3 regions of the Solibacillus sp. genome follow, and region 1 is predicted to be linked to each of the others. Evidence: riboswitches for the same ligand, from Rfam matches in the RefSeq annotation. Region 1 holds a riboswitch; each other region holds the start of a gene.

Region 1 (4,545 bases):
ACTGATCTCTCCAACGGAATTCAAAACGAGCTTTTGATAAGGCATCATCTCTTTTATGTGCTCCTGGATGCCCTTTTGCCAAATCAGCAGCATGTGCAGCAATTTTATAAGTGACAACCCCTACACGAACATCATCTCTATTCGGTAAACCTAAATGTTCTTTTGGCGTTACATAACAAAGCATCGCTGTCCCATACCAACCAATCATTGCAGCTCCAATAGCAGATGTAATGTGATCATAGCCAGGAGCTATATCAGTTGTAAGAGGGCCTAAAGTATAGAAAGGAGCTTCCTTACAAACTTCCAGTTGTTTGTCCATGTTTTCTTTTATAAGGTGCATTGGCACGTGTCCCGGTCCTTCAACCATAACCTGTACATCATGCTCCCAAGCAATTTTTGTTAGTTCTCCAAGAGTTTCTAATTCCGCAAATTGAGCTTCATCATTGGCATCTGCAATGGAACCAGGACGTAAGCCATCCCCTAAAGAGAATGAAACATCATAAGTTTTCATGATTTCACAGATTTCTTCAAAGTGAGTATATAAAAAATTTTCTTTATGGTGGTGAAGACACCATTGTGCCATAATAGATCCACCTCGGGATACAATACCTGTTAAACGTTTTGCTGTTAACGGAACATACCGTAAAAGAACACCAGCATGAATGGTGAAGTAATCCACCCCTTGTTCGGCTTGTTCAATCAATGTATCACGGTAAACCTCCCATGTTAGGTCTTCAGCAACACCATTTACTTTTTCTAGTGCTTGATAAATAGGTACGGTACCGACAGGAACAGCCGAATTTCGAATAATCCATTCCCGTGTTGTGTGAATGTTTTTACCTGTTGATAGGTCCATAATATTATCAGCACCCCAACGTGTTGCCCATGTCATTTTTTCAACCTCTTCTTCGATGGAAGATGAAACAGCAGAATTGCCAATATTCGCGTTAATTTTTACATGAAAGTTACGACCTATTATCATGGGCTCTGATTCTGGATGGTTGATATTAGAAGGAATAATCGCTCGACCCTTTGCAACTTCATCCCGTACGAATTCAGGTTTCATATTTTCTCTAATTGCGATAAATTCCATTTCAGGCGTGATAATTCCTTTTCGTGCATAATGAAGTTGTGTAATATTTTTCCCTTTTTTAGCCCGTAACGGTTTCCGCTTTAAACCAGGAAACACGTTATGATTAGCACGAGGATCGTTTTTATCTTTATAACCATTATCCTCAGGCTTGATTTCACGACCATCATATTCCTCCACATCGCCACGTTCTTGAATCCATGTACTGCGAAGGGCAGGGAGACCTTTTGTAATATCGACAGAATGATCAGGGTCTGTATAAGGTCCGCTGGTGTCATACACACGTACTGGAGGATTTTCCTCTTCTCCAAACGTACCAGTTGTCGGGCTTAACTCGATTTCACGCATTGGAACCTTAATGTCAGGTCTAGAGCCTGTTACATATACTTTTTTGCTACCTGAAAAGTTAGACATAATGGAAATACTCTGTTCGTTTAATGAAGATGGTGACATTGACATAATAAATCTCTCCTTTTTTGAATATAAGGACAAGAGATAGAGCACAACAGTGAGGAGCTTAAAAAAGCTTATGAAGTACATAAAAAAGCCGGTGTCCAATAAATGGTCGGACCCGGCTAATATGTATACAGAAGTAGTATTACTATAATACGATGCTAACTTCCCCACGCTGGTATGATCCAGATCAGGTCCCAAGAGTCAAGAAACTTCAACGTGTTTCATTCTCAGCCCAACTTATTGGACTCCCCTAGTTATTTCTATTCAATTTTATATTAGTATACATGAAACTTAATTGAGATAAAAGGGAAAATTCAGAAAAGTATTTGTTAGATGAATTACCTTACCAGTTATTGATATCGTACTCATTTCGCATGCACATTACAAACCTCTGCATGTCTCGACGTTAAGAACATTAAAGAAACAAAACCCGAACGTATTATTATTTCTGATGAGTCAACATTCTCAAGAGGTGGACTTTTTTTATATTTAAGGAATTCTGAATCAGAAAACGTTTTAATTCCTGCTTATTGAAAATCATCCTTGACGAAAAAAGTCGTTCGTCGTAAAGTAATGTTAAATTCATCAAGCATTAGGTGCCCGTTAAGGGAGAATAGGGAATAAAGTGAAAAGCTTTAGCGTAATCCCAACACTGTATAGAGGAGTTCCATAGCAAAGCCCACTGGATATAGATCTGGGAAGGGGTTATGGAATCGTGAATCTGAGCCAGGAGACCTGCCTAAGTACGCTTCCTGTTTATAGACACTGGATATGTCTGTAGTTTATTTGTTATCGAATAAACTGCAGGCTATTTTTATTGTCAAAATTCATTCAAATAGGGGGAAACGAAACATGAAATTACTAAAGCAAACGATTGAACAAATTAAAGAAATCGACCGACAAATGGAAGGCAAAGCACGTCAGTACATAGACTCTTTAGCAAAGCCGCCTCAAAGTTTAGGGAAGCTCGAATCTTTAGCAATGCAAATCGCCACAATTACCGGTGAGCTTGCGCCGAAAATCGATAACAAAGCGATGATCGTCATGGCGGCAGACCACGGTGTGTATGAGGAAAGGGTAACGCCAAATCCACAAAGTACAACGGTTTTCCAAACACTTTCATTTCCGAAAGGGACGACAGGGATGTGTACGATTGCGAAAATTACAAATGCACAAGTTATCCCGGTGGATATCGGTGTAAAAGAAGACTTACCTCAAAACGCAGGGGTAATCATTAAAAAGGTGAAATACGGGACAGACAATATGGCGAAAGGTCCTGCAATGACCCGAGAAGAAGCGATTCAGGCGATTGAAGTAGGGATTGAAGTTGCAACTGAAGCCATTCAAAGCGGTATTAATCTTATCGGTACAGGAGAAATGGGCATCGGGAATACGACACCTAGTGCTGCTGTGCTTTCGGTACTTCATGGGTGTGACCCATTGGAAGTAACGGGCTTCGGAGCTGGAGTTGGTGCTGGCGGCATTGAATATAAAGCAGAAGTGATTCGAAAAGCGATTGCATTGAATGAGCCGAATGCGGATGATCCGATTGATGTAGTGGCAAAAGTAGGCGGACTGGAGATTTGCGGGATGGCAGGAATCTTCCTTGCAGCTGCAGCGAATCGTGTGCCGGTCGTAGTTGACGGGTATATTTCAACCGTTTCGGCTTTAATCGCCTATAAATTGAATCCGAATGTGAAAGCGTATTTGATTCCATCCCATTTATCGGAAGAGCCAGGGGCAAAAATTGCGGCAGAGCTTTTAGGATTGGAACCGATGCTGCATATGAATATGCGACTTGGAGAAGGATCAGGTGCTGCACTAGCGTTTCCGATTCTTGACGCGGCATGTTCGATGATTACGAATATGGTCACATTGGAAGAAGCGGCAGCGCTTTTAGTGGCCAAGTAGAAAAGTTTTTCAAAAAGAAAAAAATCATAAAATAAAATTTATTAAACGGGCTACATTAAAAGAAACCATTACTTTTAATGTAGCCTTTTTTCAAATGAATAAGGTAAACCCGGAAAATAAGTACAGTTTTTCAGTCTAATCTATTTGTTTTACCAGTAAAATAACAATAAGCGGAACTTTCCGTTTAATGTACTAAGCGAGGAATACAATAAAGAAAGCCTTATCCAACCCTCGTAAATCTAGTGTTTGACCAAAACATTACAGTTAATGAATAGAATTTGATTTAATTTTACTGAAAATTCTGTAAAATTCAAGCGATTGTCCTGTCAAATGCTTTCCCTTTGTAATATCCTATATTAACAAAATGTAAAAACGTATCCGAACTGTTAATAATAGCTAAAAAAGTGCTTTTTTAATTGAACTTGGAATAAAGTAACCGGTAAATAGGGTAATGAAATAATAAGACCAATTAAGAGGAGAGGCGGGAGGGGCATAAAAGGGAACGGGGTGATCACTATTTCTCCGTATGTGAAAGGTCGTTTTTGAATATATTCGAGAAAAGGATGAAGATAATATGAATCAAATTTTTAAAAAAGATGAGTTTATTATTATTCCTTTTTATAAAGGGCGAAAGCAGGAGTTTATGGTCGTCAATACGAAGAAGGAATTTAAAAATGGACATACGCACTTAAAGTCATTTAAGATGGCCAAGTATTTGATCAACCTTGCGCGATGCCAAAAAATCAATTCCGGGTTAAGACCATATTTATTAACAAGCCTTACAAGAATATCAGCAGACCGTGAATATATTCAGAAATTGGAAGAGCTTCTAGCCGTGAAAAGAAGTAAAGGATCAAAAGCTTCTTATTATAATAAAGCGATTTAATTCTCCAAACACGATTGAACCTAAGTAAGTACAATAAAATATAGACCGCTTTTTCAATAAATAGAAAGAGCGGTTTTTGTATGGGGTGGAACTCATTTCGCAAAAGCTTACATATTTGGCTAAATCATTTTTAATAACGCTTCTTCACCAATCATACCTTCTTCAATACCGTACGCTCTCGCTTCGTATGTGACGGATTCCA
Region 2 (4,545 bases), on a different contig from region 1:
ATCTAAGTATATGTTTTGCCAATCTAGATCCGATTTTCCGTCCTGTTTTGGCAGGGCCTTCAGAAACTTTCGGAACATAAAAAAGCCGCCAATCCCCATAAGCGAAATCAATACTACAACCCAAAATAAAATAAACCATAAAAACCAGCCATCTAAGCCCACAATGTTCACCTCATTACAAAATATTGTCTTGAAATTCCTTCTACTAACCTACTGGTGATAAACCTCATTATTGTCTATTATATAAGGTTTTGTAAAATTTTTCATCGTCATTGTCCCTTTTTTCGGTAAATCATGACATATATAGGGCAAGGAGGTGATAAACATGAACGAATTCGGATTTTTATCTGCAACATTGACAGTATTTTATCAGACAGGTCTTGATGAATTTAACGAGCCGATTATTAAAAGTTCTACATTCCGTAACTTGGAAAGAAATGCAACAGCTCAGCAGCTATATACAGTTGCAACTACAATCGTCGGCTTAACAGATTTCGATTATATCGAATCTGTGAAAACGCAGAAAGAAAGTATTACAGCTTAATTAGTATTAGCAAAGAACGGGAGGTGAGAATATGGCACAAGTATTACAATTGACATTTGCCAACATTGCAGGGAATACGATGACGATCAACATTAATGATCCGAAGCCGAATTTAACGGAAGCTGAAGTAAATGCAGCGATGCAAACAATTATGGATCAGGCAGTATTTTCAAAGGACGGATTTTTGTTCAATGTGAAAAAATCAGCGCGCATCGTTGAACGTAATGTCACGGCGATCGAACTGAACAGTTAATAGTAAGGCCGGTGAAGTATGATGCTTTGCCGGCTTTCTCAAGTAAGGAGGAATTTTAATGGACCAGTGGATAGCGATTCTTCAGGAAGTAACATTTCCGATCTTTATATCTTTTTATTTACTGTATCGGATTGAAACAAAACTTGAAGCGATTCATACAGCACTTGTATCATTACATCATCCCGCAGATAGAGCATAAAAAACTCTTCACAATGTTGACACACATCCTTCTTCCAATAACTATTGAGAATATACTAAATATTGGGTAAGATGAGAGTAATGTTCAAAGAGTGGAGAGAGAGAAATGAAAACGAAAAAAATTGTATTCGCACTTATGCTCTTGGCAGCGACAGTTCTCACAGCATGCAGCAATTATCAGTTTAAACCGACGACCAACTTTGAGATTAGCGGGTTTACGATGACCGATCACCGTAACAATGAAGTGACACTGGAAAGCCTAAAAGGGGAACCATGGCTGGCAATGTTCATCTTCACAAGTTGTACAACCATTTGCTCGCCAATGACGATGAATATGACCCGGATACAGGACCACCTCGAAAAAAAGGGGCTGGAAGATTATAAAATTGTCGCGTTTTCAGTAGACCCGGACTACGATACACCAGAGCGTTTGACAGAATATTTATCGCGCCATACACCAGTTGATGAATCAAAATGGCATATGCTGACAGGGTACGATCAAAAATTTATTGAACAATTTGCTAGAAACTCATTTAAAACACCTGTCCAGTCAATTGAAGGGAATGACCAAGTTATCCACGCTGATACATTTTTCCTAGTGGATGAAAAAGGAATTGCCGTGAAAAACTATTCAGGTTATGGCACGGGAGAAGATGGTGTTCCATATGAAACGATTGCGAGTGATATGGAAGCACTCATTGAAGAACGTCTAAAATAATAGTGAAATGTTAGATTAACTTGCGAAAAAAGTGCAGCTGCTTTTTGAGCAAGTTTTTTTGTGGGGTTTACTGCGGACATTTCTAATAAAAGAGCGAAATATGCTAATATCATTCCATATTTCATTAAAAAGCACACTGCATTAGCTGAAATAATTCAATCCGCATATACAGGATGCAAGAAATAAAAAGAATTTTCAAAACTCATTTTCTATGATATAGTATACGAAATTACATACTGTGTAAGTTACGGTGCTTGTGAGAACAAGCTGAAAAGGGAAACCAGTGAAAGTCTGGTGCTGTCCCGCAACTGTAAATCGGAGTTCGTGATATTCAACCACTGTCTAATGATGGGAAGGATCACAAGAACGTTGATGATGAGCCAGGAGACCTGCCGGAAACTAGTACACGCCAATACCTACGTGGAAATAGGTGGTGATTTTGTGCGAAAGTGAGACAACTTCCTTTGATAATACAAAGGTTTCTTTTGTCAATCTCTTAAACATTCACACCCCTCTTTCATTTGGAAAGAGGGGTTTTGGTTTTTATGTAACAAATTTAAGGAGGAATTGTTTATGAAAACAGCAGTAATTGGCTATCCGTATATTGGACCGAATCGTGAGTGGAAGCGTGTAACAGAGGCGTTTTGGAAAGAACAACTATCTTTAGGAAGTTATGAACAGGAAATGAAAAACTTACGCATCGCTCAACTTCAGCAGCAACAGGATTTAGGGCTGGATATTTTAACAGTAGGAGATTTTACATATTATGACCGCATGCTTGACTTAGCCGTTATGTTTAATATGATTCCATCAAGATACGACCACCTTTCATTGCAGCATCATTTAACCGCGTATTTTGCAATGGCGCGCGGTGCTGAAAACGTGGTGGCAAGTGAAATGACGAAATGGTTCAACACGAATTATCACTATATTGTACCGGAATACGAAGGACAGAAACTGGCATTGCAACACAACTTTTACGCGCAATATATACAGGAGGCAATAGAAGCAGCCGGCACAATCCATCGTGTGACTATTATCGGTCCATTTACATTTTATAAACTGACGAAAGGTGTTGGCCCAGAACAAAAACAACACTATATTCAGCAGCTGGTAATGGTATATAAGGAGTTGCTTCAGTCGTTGGAAGCAAGTGGTGCAACGTCGATCCAGCTTGAAGAACCAAGCCTTACAAAAGACCTTACGTCCGAAGAAATAGCATTAGTTCAGCATTTCTATCATCAAGTATTAAACGGACTGACAGTCGAAACGATCTGCACAACTTATTTTGAAGCGTTATCCGATTATGAAACATTGATTGATTTGCCTGTTGATGGCTTTGGACTGGACTTTGTTCATGGGAAAAATGAAAATCTAGCAGCGTTAAAAAAGTTTGGTTTCCCAAAAGATAAAGTTCTATATGCAGGTATTATTAATGGTCGGGACATTTGGAGAGCCGAGTTGCAGAAGCAGTTGGCACTGATTGCGGAAATACGTTCCTATGTACCATTTTCACCAATCCATCTACAAACATCGTGCAGTCTACAGCATGTGCCAGTTACAACAGCAGGAGAGGATGGCATTTTGCCAGAGCTGCTAAATGCTCTAGCATTCGCCAATGAAAAAATTACGGAACTGCAAATGATTAAAGGGAAAATTCTTCAGCCCGAAGTCCTTCATATCCAGGCGTTTTTAGAAAGCGAAAAAGCAATCCGCACCTTGGCACTTCATGAATCGAGACAAAAGAAGGCTGTACATGCACATGTAAACGCATTAACACCGGAATCATTTAACCGAGCAGATAACTACAACAAACGCAGCAAACTGCAACGTGCCTTTTTACAGTTACCAGACTATCCGACAACAACAATCGGGAGTTTCCCGCAATCTGCAGAAGTTAAGAAAAACCGTAGTTTATGGCGAAAAGGGGAAATTACAACAACAGAGTATGAAGCATTCAATGCGAATGAAACGGCACGTTGGATTGCGATTCAGGAGCAACTTGGCCTTGATGTCCTTGTCCATGGAGAATTCGAGCGAACAGACATGGTGGAATTTTTTGGTGAAAAATTAAACGGATTTGCTTTTACGAAAAATGGATGGGTAGTTTCGTACGGATCGCGTTGTGTAAAACCGCCAATTATTTACGGAGATGTTGAATGGATAGAACCGATGACAGTTAAGGAAGTAAGTGCGGCACAATTACTTACGGAAAAACCGGTCAAAGGAATGCTGACAGGACCCGTTACAATTTTAAACTGGTCATTTGTAAGAAATGATTTACCGCGCTCAGAAGTTGCTTATCAAATCGGCCTGGCACTAAGAGAAGAAGTAAGGGCACTTGAAAATGCGGGAATCTATATTATTCAAGTAGATGAACCTGCTTTGAAAGAAGGCATGCCAATCCGTAAAAGTCTGCATAAGGCTTATATCGATGCGAGTGTAGCAGCATTTAAATTAGCGACAAGCGGTGTACGGGAAACGACCCAAATTCATACACATATGTGTTATTGCGAGTTTAACGATTTTATTGATGTAATAGAATCATTGGATGCGGATGTAATTTCAATTGAAACGTCACGAAGTCACGGGGAGCTGATAAAAGTACTGAAAGAAACACCATATGGACTTGGAATTGGCTTAGGTGTATATGATATTCATAGCCCGCGTATTCCAACTGTGGAAGAAATGGCGGCCATTATAGAAAATAGTAAAAGAGTAATCGCAAAAGAACAATTTTGGATCAATCCCGATTGTGGTCTGAAAACACGTACGGAACAAGAGACCATTGCATCATTGAAAAATATGGTGGCCGCAAAAAAGCGTCTAAAA
Region 3 (4,545 bases), on a different contig from region 1:
ACTGCATCGTTTGAAAGCTGCCGGATTGCTACAGGAACTTCAACTTGCATTTCCACTGTGGTCCAGTTGGCATTCTGATTTTCACGATCCTGCTGATGGCGGACAATCCTTTTTTTCATTTCCTCATCAAAGGATACGCCTGTCGCAACATAGTAGAGCGTATTGACTTCACCTAACCGCCTTGCATATTTCTCTGCAAAAGCACTTTTCCCGCTGCGTACGCCACCCGTTATAAAGATCAAGCGTCTCCCTCCTCATCCTTGTATGTAAAAAGAACATGCCTAAACTAAGGCATGTCCTTCTATTCTATACTTATTTAAACAATTCCGGGTATACTGATTGCGCCATAATTTCTACCGCTTCACCAATTCGTGGTCCAGGACGTGACATAATATCCCCATCCACTAAATAAACTGCCTTGTCTGTGACTGCCTGTATTTTATCCCAGCCTGTACGTCCTAAAATTTCCTCAACTGCATTTTCCATATACGTTGCAGGTGTAATAATAATTTCAGGATTACGAGTTATAACATCTTCTTCCGTCACACTGATCCAGCTCTTCTGATCAGCAAAAATATTTTCAACATTTGCGTGATCCATTATTTCCTGCTGGAACGTACTGCTGCCGGTAGTCCAAAGATCCGGAGCTGGCGATACTTCATAATAGGCTTTTTTCTTCGCATCGATATCCGCTGTTTTTTCCTGTACTGTTTCGATTTGCGCCTTAATGTCAGCTACAACTTCATCCCCTTTATCTTCGACACCCATTACTTCAGATAGCTGGATAATATCCGAATAAACATCATCAAATGTCGCCGCAGAGGCAATTACAAATACTTTTAAACCTGCATCTTCCAATTGGGTAATTTGTGTTTCATCTCCGATTGTGTAAGCAATCACGACATCCGGATCTAATTCAACAATTCGTTCTGCATTAATGACTGTAGAAGTGGACACACGTTCAATTTCTTGTGCGGCTTCCGGATATGTATCAAATTCTGTAGCACCGACAATTTGTTCTCCAACGCCCAGTTCAAACAAAATTTCTGTATTGCTTGGTTGCAGGGAAATAATCGTTTCCGGTACTTCTTCGAATGTCACTTCAACACCACGGTCATCTACAACTGTATAGGGAGCGCCATCATTTTTGGATGCATTATTAATGTCCTTTTCTGTTTTCCCCTCATCTGATCCACATGCTGCCAGTAATAATGTTGCCGCTAAAGCAACGACCCATTTGTTATTTGATTTCATTTGTTGTAACTCCTTTTTTCTTTTTCGTTGGATAGGATTTTGAGATAAATGAAATTTCATCTTGTTGATGCTGCTGATTCATAAAGACCGCCATGACAAAAAATACATTGGCCAGCAACCCGAGAAAATCAAACAGAATTTCATCCACTTCTCTTTCTTCACTTACTTTATGTAATGCTCTGTAAGACTTTTTCGCCTCACTCCGGCAAATGTGGAGTCTCGCGGCACTTTCAATACCTTGGGGCAGCACAAATTGCTGAATCGTTTCCCCGACTTCATCTACATAAAAGTCGTATCGATCGCTTAGCCATTGTATATCCTCTGATGTAATGGCCAATTTACCTCGGACCGAACCATTGGCATGATAAGCTAACGGTTGTATCTTCCTTAAGTCTTCCAGAACGACTTGACCGGATGCATCATCAGCTAACGTTGGAAAGACTGTCCCGATTCGCGTCGTCAAAGAATCGGTGCGGATTTCATAATCGACGCAGCAAGATTTTTCCCGCATAAACGGATAACAGGAAAAACGGATATCCTTTTTCATATAATTCTCCTCACTTCAAGTAGTGCCTCACCGAAATTACCGAGTGAACGAAAAAAAGCCACCCAAGAAAATGGATGGCTTCAAAAATCAAAAAAAGAGTGTAAAACGATGCTCATTCGATCAGTGACTGCCGTACATTCTCTTTAATTCCGAAGAGGGATGTTACGATAAGAAAAAGATCGGTCTCCTGGCTCCGCGCTTCACTCTACTCATAAGTACCTTCCCGCTATATTAGCAGTGGTTTCTCACTTATTTTCGTCAACGCTTACAGTTACGGATATAGCTTCGGATTTGCACCGAATTCCCATTTATGCATAATGCATCTTTTTCCTGCAAATTTATTCAATTTGTCTTAATCACTTTAGCATATAAAAAAAATTATGCAAATAAATATTTTTTATTGCTAACTATAAACATTCCGGACATTTTCCGTAAATTTCAAATTTATGGGCCTCAACGGCATAACCGGGCAGCTTTTCACCGAGCATTTCCATGGGGCAAACAGACAGTTCCTTTACATTCCCGCAATCACGGCATATAAAATGGTGGTGATGGTGATCCGACTCACAATGCATACGGAAATTACGCTCACCGTTTAATTCTGTTTCTTCTAAAATATCAAGCTCCACAAAAGTAGCCAAGTTACGGTAAATTGTATCGAAACTCATCCCGGGGAAATCTTTTTTCAATACTGATAACAAATCACGGGCAGTCAAATATTTGTCTGTAGCTGCAAACATCCCCAAAATCAACTCTCGTTTATCCGTCTTTTTATAGCCATTGTCCTTTAATATTTCCCACGCGCGCGATGCATTCACAGTACTTCTTCCCCTTCCGTTTTAATCGTGAATTTCAAAACAAGTTTTTTTATTAAAATTACTAACAGCAAAATCAGAATCGATGTGACAACAATTGTTCCGCCCGGTGCCAAGTTCAGGTAAAATGCAGAAACGAGTCCGATTACTACGGCCAGCTCTCCAAATACAATCGCTAAAATGATCGCTTCTTTAAAGCCGCGAGCTAATCGCATCGCTGCAGCCACCGGCAATGTCATTAGACTTGAAACAAGCAGAATGCCCACAATACGCATACTTGCTGCGATTACGAGTGCGACAACGATCATGAACAATAAATGAATCCATTTCGCAGGTAAACCGCTCGCTTTCGCATATTCCTCATCGAATGACAAAACGAAAAGTTCTTTAAAAAACAGAACTAAAAACAATACGACAACTACTGCAATTACAAGCACAACATATAAATCCTGGCGCGATACAGCAGATACGGAGCCGAATAAATAGCTCATTAAATCAGCATTAAATCCGCTTGCAAGTGAAATAAAAATGGCACTCACACCGATACCGCCGGACATAATAATCGGAATCGCAAGTTCTTCATAATGTTTATATAGTCTGCGTAATCGTTCAATTAAAATCGAACCACTTACAGATGAGAGAATCCCTAGATAAATCGGGTTCAGCAATGCCAGCGCTGCAAACGATTGGCTCAAATACAGGCTTCCTGCAATCCCTGCCAGTGTGACATGCGACAGTGCATCAGCTATTAGCGATAGACGTCTTACTACGATAAATACACCAAGCAATGGTGCAATTACTCCAATAACAAGCCCTGAGAAAAAGGCATTTTGTAAAAATTCATAGGTTAATATAGCTTCAATCATAACGACCTGCTCCTCTTAATGAATCTTTCGAACAGAGTGGCCGTTCCAGCTAGCAATCTGTTCTTCCGAAATCGTATCAAAATCATTTTTGTATCCGTGGAAATGGATCGACTGATTTAAGCATGCGACATGACTGACACGATCCGAAACCGTGTCCACATCGTGTGTAACTAAAATCATTGTCATATTGTGATGCTTATTCAAATGTGCGAGCATATCATAGAATGCCTGCACATTTTCGCGGTCAATTCCGACTGTCGGTTCATCCAAAATAAGGAGCTTCGGATCGGACACTAATGCACGTGCAATGAACACACGCTGCTGCTGCCCTCCAGAAAGCTGACCAATATTCCGTTTCAGAAATTTTTCCATGCCGACATCTTTTAAAGCACCTTTTACTAAAAAGTCCGCATCTTTTGGATAGCGTTTAAAGAGCCCGACCTTTTGTGATAAACCGCTTTTCACGACTTCTTCGACCGTTGCAGGAAACCCCGAGTTAAAGGCATTGGATTTTTGCGAAACATAGCCAATCCATTCGCGGTGTTTAAAATGGTTCGCTTGTTCGCCAAATAATTTAATTTCCCCTGACATAGGCTTTAACAGTCCTAAAATTAATTTCAAAAGTGTCGATTTTCCGGAACCGTTTTGACCGATTAACGCCAAAAAGTCGCCTTCATTGACACGTAGCGAAATATTTTTCAATGCTTGTGTGTATTCATATTGAAAGGAAACATCCTTCAATTCAATCAATGGTTTTTTCATCTCGTTCGCTTCTTTCTAATTCAAAATCATTACGATTTACATCATGTTAGTATAATGCAGTTTTTTGTTCATGTAAAGGGAATAAAGTTAAACTTCAATCGGTGGGGATTTTTTTCATCCCCCACTGATTGTTAGTTTCACCAATCGGGCTTTTACGGGTAGTTAACCTCCCGCCTATCCTTTTCGCCCTGCTTCAATCTAGAGGCGGGAGTCTTACTACCCGTAAATGCGGGATAAACTTGAAAGGATGAAGACAATTCAAATGTTACAATGGTTTGATAACTTAAAAGGAATGAATGAC

Evidence for each region. A riboswitch is a leader RNA that binds a small molecule or an ion and turns the genes downstream of it on or off. The one in region 1 is predicted to bind cobalamin.
Region 2: linked by a shared signal. The riboswitch ahead of metE (5-methyltetrahydropteroyltriglutamate--homocysteine S-methyltransferase) and the one ahead of cobT (nicotinate-nucleotide--dimethylbenzimidazole phosphoribosyltransferase) in region 1 are both predicted to bind cobalamin.
Region 3: linked by a shared signal. The riboswitch ahead of ABS917_RS01810 (hypothetical protein) and the one ahead of cobT (nicotinate-nucleotide--dimethylbenzimidazole phosphoribosyltransferase) in region 1 are both predicted to bind cobalamin.

The regions. Positions count from the first base shown of each region.
Region 1 covers NZ_JBELZM010000026.1:9,533-14,077, reverse strand. The annotation lists gene thiC (phosphomethylpyrimidine synthase ThiC) at 1-1,543, opposite strand, end outside; TPP riboswitch at 1,694-1,808, opposite strand; cobalamin riboswitch at 2,124-2,303, shown strand; gene cobT (nicotinate-nucleotide--dimethylbenzimidazole phosphoribosyltransferase) at 2,399-3,457, shown strand; gene ABS917_RS17775 (hypothetical protein) at 4,032-4,343, shown strand; gene ABS917_RS17770 (YunC family protein) at 4,463-4,545, opposite strand, start outside.
Region 2 covers NZ_JBELZM010000011.1:78,275-82,819, forward strand. The annotation lists gene ABS917_RS12035 (DUF2621 domain-containing protein) at 1-162, opposite strand, end outside; gene ABS917_RS12040 (DUF1659 domain-containing protein) at 326-544, shown strand; gene ABS917_RS12045 (DUF2922 domain-containing protein) at 576-797, shown strand; gene ABS917_RS12050 (YvrJ family protein) at 856-996, shown strand; gene ABS917_RS12055 (SCO family protein) at 1,102-1,713, shown strand; cobalamin riboswitch at 1,945-2,124, shown strand; gene metE (5-methyltetrahydropteroyltriglutamate--homocysteine S-methyltransferase) at 2,287-4,545, shown strand, end outside.
Region 3 covers NZ_JBELZM010000001.1:372,241-376,785, reverse strand. The annotation lists gene ABS917_RS01820 (bifunctional adenosylcobinamide kinase/adenosylcobinamide-phosphate guanylyltransferase) at 1-242, opposite strand, end outside; gene ABS917_RS01815 (ABC transporter substrate-binding protein) at 313-1,254, opposite strand; gene ABS917_RS01810 (hypothetical protein) at 1,241-1,801, opposite strand; cobalamin riboswitch at 1,962-2,143, opposite strand; gene ABS917_RS01805 (Fur family transcriptional regulator) at 2,209-2,619, opposite strand; gene ABS917_RS01800 (metal ABC transporter permease) at 2,616-3,482, opposite strand; gene ABS917_RS01795 (metal ABC transporter ATP-binding protein) at 3,498-4,244, opposite strand; gene ABS917_RS01790 (isopropylmalate synthase) at 4,507-4,545, shown strand, end outside.